DNA from 3 places in the Mesobacillus sp. QJM3NY_10 genome. Region 3 is predicted to be linked to each of the others. Evidence: riboswitches for the same ligand, from Rfam matches in the RefSeq annotation. Region 3 holds a riboswitch; each other region holds the start of a gene.
What was found. A riboswitch is a leader RNA that binds a small molecule or an ion and turns the genes downstream of it on or off. The one in region 3 is predicted to bind thiamine pyrophosphate.

Region 1 (2,324 bases), 1.4 Mb from region 3:
CCCAACCTATTTAAACGGTACCCTGAGTGAAAACCAGGAATATTTACGGATATTGAGCTATCTAGTACAGGGGCAGGAACCAGTACGGTTGTCAGCGACCCAGGTTATGGACCTCTGGCTTGAAGATCAACTCGGTCACGCGGTGCTTTTTGAAAATCTGCTTGACCCGATTGAAGTAGGAGCCAACACAGCAGCGCAAGAATTCAAACGGAGATTCCAGCTATTTATTGTCCAAAATCATCATTTGAAAAATTATTTACGGGTAAAACAGCCAGGCTTTGCCCGCCAGCAGGAATTCATTTATGAAGTAGGAAAGACGACACTGGAAATGAATCAGTTCATTAAAAATATGGTCGAGAAGTACAAAGAAGATACGATTTTGAATAAGACCAACCTCCGCTTCCTAGAGCATCACTTTCCAGAAACATGCTACTTCCTCGCTAATTTAAGTTACTATGAACCTAGGTTGCAGGCTTTAGTAGGAAATTGCTCTTTGTCTAAGCCGTCTTTTTAGTAAAAAAATAATGGATTAAAACAACGGGCAAAAACCCGTTGTTTTTAAATGTCCAACTTTATTGTGAAACAGGCCATTTTTCTTGATTGTAGGCCATGTCCCAGAACATGAATTCATACTGGCTGCTGATGATAAAATGCTGTTTCATCTTTTCTTGTTCTGATTTTGGCGCTTCCAATGCAAGTACATTTAGTCTGCTTAATTGCTCATTTACCAATTCACTGAACCATTCTCCTCCATATGCATTAATCCATTCTTGATATATTTGGACATTTGGAGTGGAGTCCTTTAGCAATTGTCCAATATCATAATAAATCCAGTAGCACGGCAGAATCGCTGCAATGATTTCAGCGAGGCTTCCAGAAGCAGCAACCCGATAAAGATGTGATGTGTAAGCATAGGCAGTGGGAGAAGGGATGAACTCATCTAATTCTTGTTTTGTTACTCTCAATTGCTTTAGGAAATTTTCGTGCAGACCAAGCTCAGCCTCATAAGTCCCCAGTGAATGTGCTGCCATTCTGGAAGTCGTGAACAAATCGGATGCTCTCGCTGCTCCAATTGCCTGTATCCTGGCAAAATGGGAAAGATAATAGGAATCCTGTAGAACATAATAGCGAAAGGACTCCAATGCTAAATTTCCATTAGCGATTCCCTTAATAAAAGGGTGGTCAAAATTTGCCTGCCATATTGGCTCTGCTTCGTGTCTTAATACTTCAGTGAATTTTGTCATTTAAAAGCTCCTCCTCATCCTTTTTAACCCAATAAAAAAACCACTTTCAAAGAAAGTGGTTGTATTGGCACAATAAAAAATGTCCCAAAGTCCACTTTCCTACGCTGGTGTAAACCAGATCAGGTTCCAAGGGTCTCAAAGTCTCACTTTAATCTCAGCCTTTAAATCAAAGGCACCCCTAGTGGTAAAATTTAGATATTTAATTCATCTTTAATCATAATAGCAAGGCTGATGTAAGAGTCAAGTGTTAATAAATTGTGAAAAAGTTTGGGGCTAATTGTGAACATTATGTGACATTTTTTATTAAATTCTGTTAATATAAAAAATACATACGAAAAAGTGGGGGAATGAGAAGTGGGAAAACTTCTTATGTACTTTTATTTAATTGTTGGTCTATATTGTCTTGTAAGCGGATTCCTCGCATTGGTATCACATGGATTCCAGCATGCTGTACTTTCACTGTTCCTTGCGGCATTTAATTTCGCCATGTTCTCTTTATTCCGGAAAGAAGGCAAGCTGCCCCGTTTACGATTGATCAAAGGACGTAAAAGCGAGATGGCAAAGATTTAATTCTGTTGTATAGGCAATCGAGGGCTGTTTTTGAACACAAGATCACCTTCGGACAAAATGAACGTAAATTAAGCGTAATTTGTCCGAAGTCGGGGCAAGTTCGGACAAATTTCAGGGCGATCAAGCGGAAATTGTCCGAAGTCGAGTCAGGTTCGGACAAAACCCCGGCCGTTCAAGCGGAAATTGTCTGAAGTAGGGTCAGGTTCGGACAAAATCCCGACCGAACAAGGGGAAATTGTCTGAAGTAGGGTCAGGTTCGGACAAAATCTCGGTCGTACAAGCGAAAATTGTCTGAAGTAGGGTCAGGTTCGGACAAAATCTCGACCGATTAAGCACAACCCGTCCGAAGTAAGGTTAGGTTCGGACAAAACCCCGACCGTACAAGCGAAAATTGTCTGAAGTAGGGTCAGGTTCGGACAAAATCTCGACCGATTAAGCGCAATCTGTCCGAAGTAGGGTTAGGTTCGGACAAAATCCCGACCGAACAAGGGGAAATTGTCTGAAGTAGGG
Region 2 (2,324 bases), 1.1 Mb from region 3:
TCAAACCTAAAATGGCCAAAGCGAGAAAGAAAGTCGTTGGGTCTCCTCCTAGTCCAATTTCATCGACGATAATTGCATCATAATAGGTGACTTGGACAGTGATAACCCCCAAAATGAAGGATAGACTTACAACGTTGAAACCCTTCAGCAACTTTTCGCGCAACTTGGGTGAAAGGATCATTATAAATAGCAAGATTGATAGACTCAGCAGGGTGAAGAATATTGGCCGCATAAGTGTAAATGCTCCATCGGTAACGAAAGTTCCATATGTATACATAAATGTCCTCCATATAATGAATTTATTTATTTTACCATAAATTAGTAATTTTGACTGGAATGATCCTTTACGAGGATAGATGCTATTGAGTCGGGGGAAATTAACCAAAACATAACATAGGGTGATGTTTATGTACCACAGGTTAGCAAGTTTCCTGTTTTTCATTATTATAATTGGTGTGCATAGCGATACAGTGAGTGCCAGGCCAAGCCCATTTGAAAAAATCTACATAGAAATAGGCTATAAAACGGTTGAAGAGGCCGTGCAACAATTTGAACATCATTTCAATCAGGATTTAAAGTTACCTTTGAGAGTTCCACCTATAGAATTTACACATCATTTTGGAAGGTTCAATGACTTAGAAGGGGATGTGAATGACACTTTAGAACTCCAATTTTTAAATGAAAATTCGCCTGAAAGTCACTATAAAATTGATGTTCGCCCTATTAACTACAGGATTCCAATGAAAGGTGAAAACACCTTTAAACTAAAGAACGGTAACAATGCAATGTTTGCAAATGTTGGGGGTTTCAATCTGTTTGTCCTTGAACAAGACGGCTGGCAATACATTTTTAGCATCGATAAAAGAGTATCCAATCATGTGACGCCTGAGGTTTTTGTTGAAATAGCTAATTCAATTGATTGAAAGATTGAATAAGTACTAAATCATCTATCTCGGGAAACCATCTTAACAAATTTAACCTAAATCCTTTCCTTTTTTTCTGAATTCTGTATACTAATAAGTGAACTGAATAGCAGTAACTAGGGGTGCCCAATGGCTTGGGCTGAGAAAGGAACGCGCTAAAGTTTCTTGACTCTTTGGACCTGATCTGGATCATACCAGCGTGGGGAAGTTAGATTGTACAAGATTTTTGTGCAAAAAACATTCGCGGTTAAGCCGGTCCATATTTATGTGGACCGGCTTTTTTACATACTAGAGAACTTCTTTGTGACCAGATCTCGTCCCAACATTTTAAAAAGGGAGAGATGATCAATGACGACAGCAAACTCATTAAACCAGGACAGCATTGCAATTATGTCAAGCTTTTCTGGGAGCAAAAAGGTCTATGTGGAGGGGTCTCAGCACGATATTAGAGTACCGATGCGTGAAATCGAATTAAGCCCAACCAGCGGAAGTTTTGGAGAGGAAATTAATGAGCCGGTTCGCGTGTATGATACGAGCGGCCCTTATACGGATCCTACGTACATTGCAGATCTAAGAAAAGGTCTTCCTGCACTGAGAAGCCGGTGGATTCAGGAACGTGGAGATGTTGAAGAGTATGACGGGCGAGAAATAAAGCCTGAGGATAACGGCTACCATGATGAACATGACCCTCGTGCTAATCACAAAGTTTTTCCGGGACTATCCCGCAAGACATTTAGAGCAAAAAGCGGAAAGAATGTTACTCAGCTTCACTATGCCAAAAAGGGAATCATTACACCTGAGATGGAGTTCATCGCCATCCGGGAAAACATGGATCCTGAATTTGTACGTTCTGAAGTAGCTAGAGGCAGGGCGATCATTCCTGCCAATATCAATCATCCTGAGACGGAACCGATGATTATCGGCAGGAATTTTCATGTGAAAATCAATGCGAACATTGGGAACTCGGCCGTTACCTCCTCTATCGAAGAAGAAGTGGAAAAAATGACCTGGGCAACTCGCTGGGGTGCAGATACAATCATGGATTTGTCTACCGGAAAAAACATTCATACAACTCGTGAATGGATTATCAGAAACTCTGCTGTTCCGGTCGGCACCGTTCCGATCTATCAGGCGCTTGAAAAGGTGAACGGCATTGCCGAAGATCTTACGTGGGAAGTATACAGAGACACCTTGATCGAACAGGCGGAACAGGGCGTTGACTATTTTACCATCCATGCAGGAGTTTTGTTGAGATACGTTCCGCTGACAGCAAAGCGATTGACCGGAATCGTATCGCGTGGCGGCTCGATCATGGCTCAATGGTGCTTGCATCATCATAAAGAAAACTTTTTATATACGCACTTTGAAGAAATCTGCGAAATCATGAAAACCTATGATGTG
Region 3 (2,324 bases):
CCCCGCCAGATTCTCCCGCATCAACGCCGCGTATGCTCCAGCTTTCTCCCGCAACATTCGCAATCTCCGCCGCATTTCCTCGGATGATCGAAACCTCTAATTCTTCCATAAGTCTTCTTGCCGTTTCGGTACGATAGGTGGTAGCCCCTGCACCAACCGGATCAAGAATAATCGGCACTCCCTGTTTATTTGCCGCATTGCCCGCAATCAGCATAGACTCTACGACTTCTGGCCTCAGCGTGCCGATATTGAGAACAACACTCCCGGCTATCCTCGCCATTTCGGCAACCTCCTCTTGGGCATATGCCATTACCGGGGACGCCCCAAGAGCCAGCAAGCCATTGGCGGTAAAATTGGTGACCACAACATTGGTAATGTTATGGACGAGCGGATTCTCCCTCCGAACTTTTTCAAGCAAACTAGCAATCTCTCTTGCCTCCATGTAAAATCCCTCCTTCTTAATCCATCACAAGGCCGCCGTCAACGACCAGATTTTGTCCGGTAACCGCACGTGCCCATGGTGATGCAAAGAACAATATCACATCTGCAGCTTCAGCCGGTTCGGTCACCTTTCTAAGCGGTGTTGATGATTCGATGAGCTCGAATATTTCCTCCGAAGTAGCAGAGCTTGCGTCGGTCTTTTTAAGTAATCCTCCGGAAACCATATTGACAGTAACGCCATATTTCCCGAGATCACTTGCCATATTCCTGGTGAACCCCAACAAGGCAGCTTTACTTGTTGTATAGTCGTGATAAGCGACAACCGGGTTCTGGAACAGGTTCGTGCCAATGTTGATGATTTTGCCAAACTTTAATTCTTTCATGTCTGGAAGTCCCGACTGTATCGTATTCAATGCACCGCGTATCGCTCCCTCAAGCTGCTGATGATAGTCCTCCCAGCCAACTGCAAAAGCATCCTTGTTTGCCACAGGGTCAAATTTGAAATTCACAAGAGCGTTATTCACAATTGTCGTGATAGGAGAGCCAAAATGCTCCTTTGCCTGCCTGAACATGCTTTGAACCTGTGCTGGGTCTCTTACATCCGCCCCTACAGCAAGGGCATTCTCACCAATCATTGCTTCCAGATCCTTTGCCTTTTCTTCGTTCTGGAAATAGTTAATAACGACTCGCGCACCCTCCCTTGCAAACGCCTTTACCGTTTCTGCCCCCAGTCCCCGGCTTCCGCCAGTCACTAGAACAACCTGATCTTTTAGTTTCATTGATAAAACCTCCTTGAAAAAATAAAAAAGCCAGATCCTTGAAAGGACCTGGCTTAAAAGCAAAGTAAGAAAGAAAACATCTCTCACACTACTTTCCTACGCTGGTATTACCCAGATCAGGTCCGAAGGGTTAAAAGACTTAGCGTCTTTCTCTCAGCCCGCAGCAGGGCACCCCTAGTAGTAAATCGAATATTCAATTGTCTTTATCCTAGCCTTAACTCTTTTATATGTAAAGTGAAAAGTTCATATTCTGCTATTCTTCGTTATTTAATAAATCTTTGATTTCTTTTAGCAGCTCATATTGTTGATCCTGTTTTTTCATGATTCTGTCAGCCAATTTTTCCAGCGTTTTCGTGATGGACCACAGGAACAATAACAAGAGTGCGATGATACCCAATTCATTCATCCTTATCAACTTTCCCTTCTGCAATATCATCAAATGGAGTATAGTTGTTGCTCGGCAATTTTCCGGATGTGATTATTTTATAGATCGAATAAAACACGACAGTCAGGACAATGGCGGTTAATATATATCCCATAATTCCCCAGCCTCCTTTTCACCATTATACCTTAAAAATTGAATTTTGAGATTCCTTTAAAATGGCGTTTCTGATGTTCTATGCTAATATGAAAATATACATAGTAATGGGAGTTGAAAGTATATGAAGAATGAAATCATCGAAAGATTCACCTCATATGTCAAAGTGGACACCCAGTCGAATGAAAACAGTGAAACCACTCCATCGACAGAAGGCCAGTTGACTCTTGCCAACATGCTTGTCGAGGAATTAAAAACGATTGGAATGTCAGAAGTGACGATTGACGGGAATGGTTATGTGATGGCGACACTTCCTGCCAATACCGATAAAGAGGTTCCAACAATCGGATTCCTTGCCCATGTCGATACGGCAACTGATTTTACCGGCAAAAATGTCAATCCGCAGGTTGTGGAAAACTTCGATGGAAATCAAATCAACCTGAATAAGGAACAGAATATTATCCTTTCGCCTGCCGATTTCCCTGAGCTGCCTCAGTATAAGGGCCACACATTGATTACGACTGACGGCACTACTCTGCTCGGCGCGGACAATAAGGCTGGAATCA

Region 1: it holds a riboswitch for thiamine pyrophosphate, as region 3 does, so the genes downstream of both, tenA (thiaminase II) here and AC0VX7_RS05105 (3-oxoacyl-ACP reductase) in region 3, are expected to answer to the same signal.
Region 2: it holds a riboswitch for thiamine pyrophosphate, as region 3 does, so the genes downstream of both, thiC (phosphomethylpyrimidine synthase ThiC) here and AC0VX7_RS05105 (3-oxoacyl-ACP reductase) in region 3, are expected to answer to the same signal.

Annotation. Positions count from the first base shown of each region.
Region 1 is NZ_CM149675.1:2,399,229-2,401,552, forward strand. Features, by position in the region: gene AC0VX7_RS12125 (DUF2935 domain-containing protein) at 1-514, shown strand, start outside; gene tenA (thiaminase II) at 573-1,244, opposite strand; TPP riboswitch at 1,324-1,434, opposite strand; gene AC0VX7_RS12135 (hypothetical protein) at 1,599-1,814, shown strand.
Region 2 is NZ_CM149675.1:2,136,774-2,139,097, forward strand. Features, by position in the region: gene AC0VX7_RS10735 (hypothetical protein) at 1-277, opposite strand, end outside; gene AC0VX7_RS10740 (hypothetical protein) at 408-923, shown strand; TPP riboswitch at 1,032-1,146, shown strand; gene thiC (phosphomethylpyrimidine synthase ThiC) at 1,272-2,324, shown strand, end outside.
Region 3 is NZ_CM149675.1:1,011,964-1,014,287, reverse strand. Features, by position in the region: gene thiM (hydroxyethylthiazole kinase) at 1-442, opposite strand, end outside; gene AC0VX7_RS05105 (3-oxoacyl-ACP reductase) at 459-1,220, opposite strand; TPP riboswitch at 1,297-1,406, opposite strand; gene AC0VX7_RS05100 (hypothetical protein) at 1,474-1,617, opposite strand; gene AC0VX7_RS05095 (hypothetical protein) at 1,619-1,759, opposite strand; gene pepT (peptidase T) at 1,883-2,324, shown strand, end outside.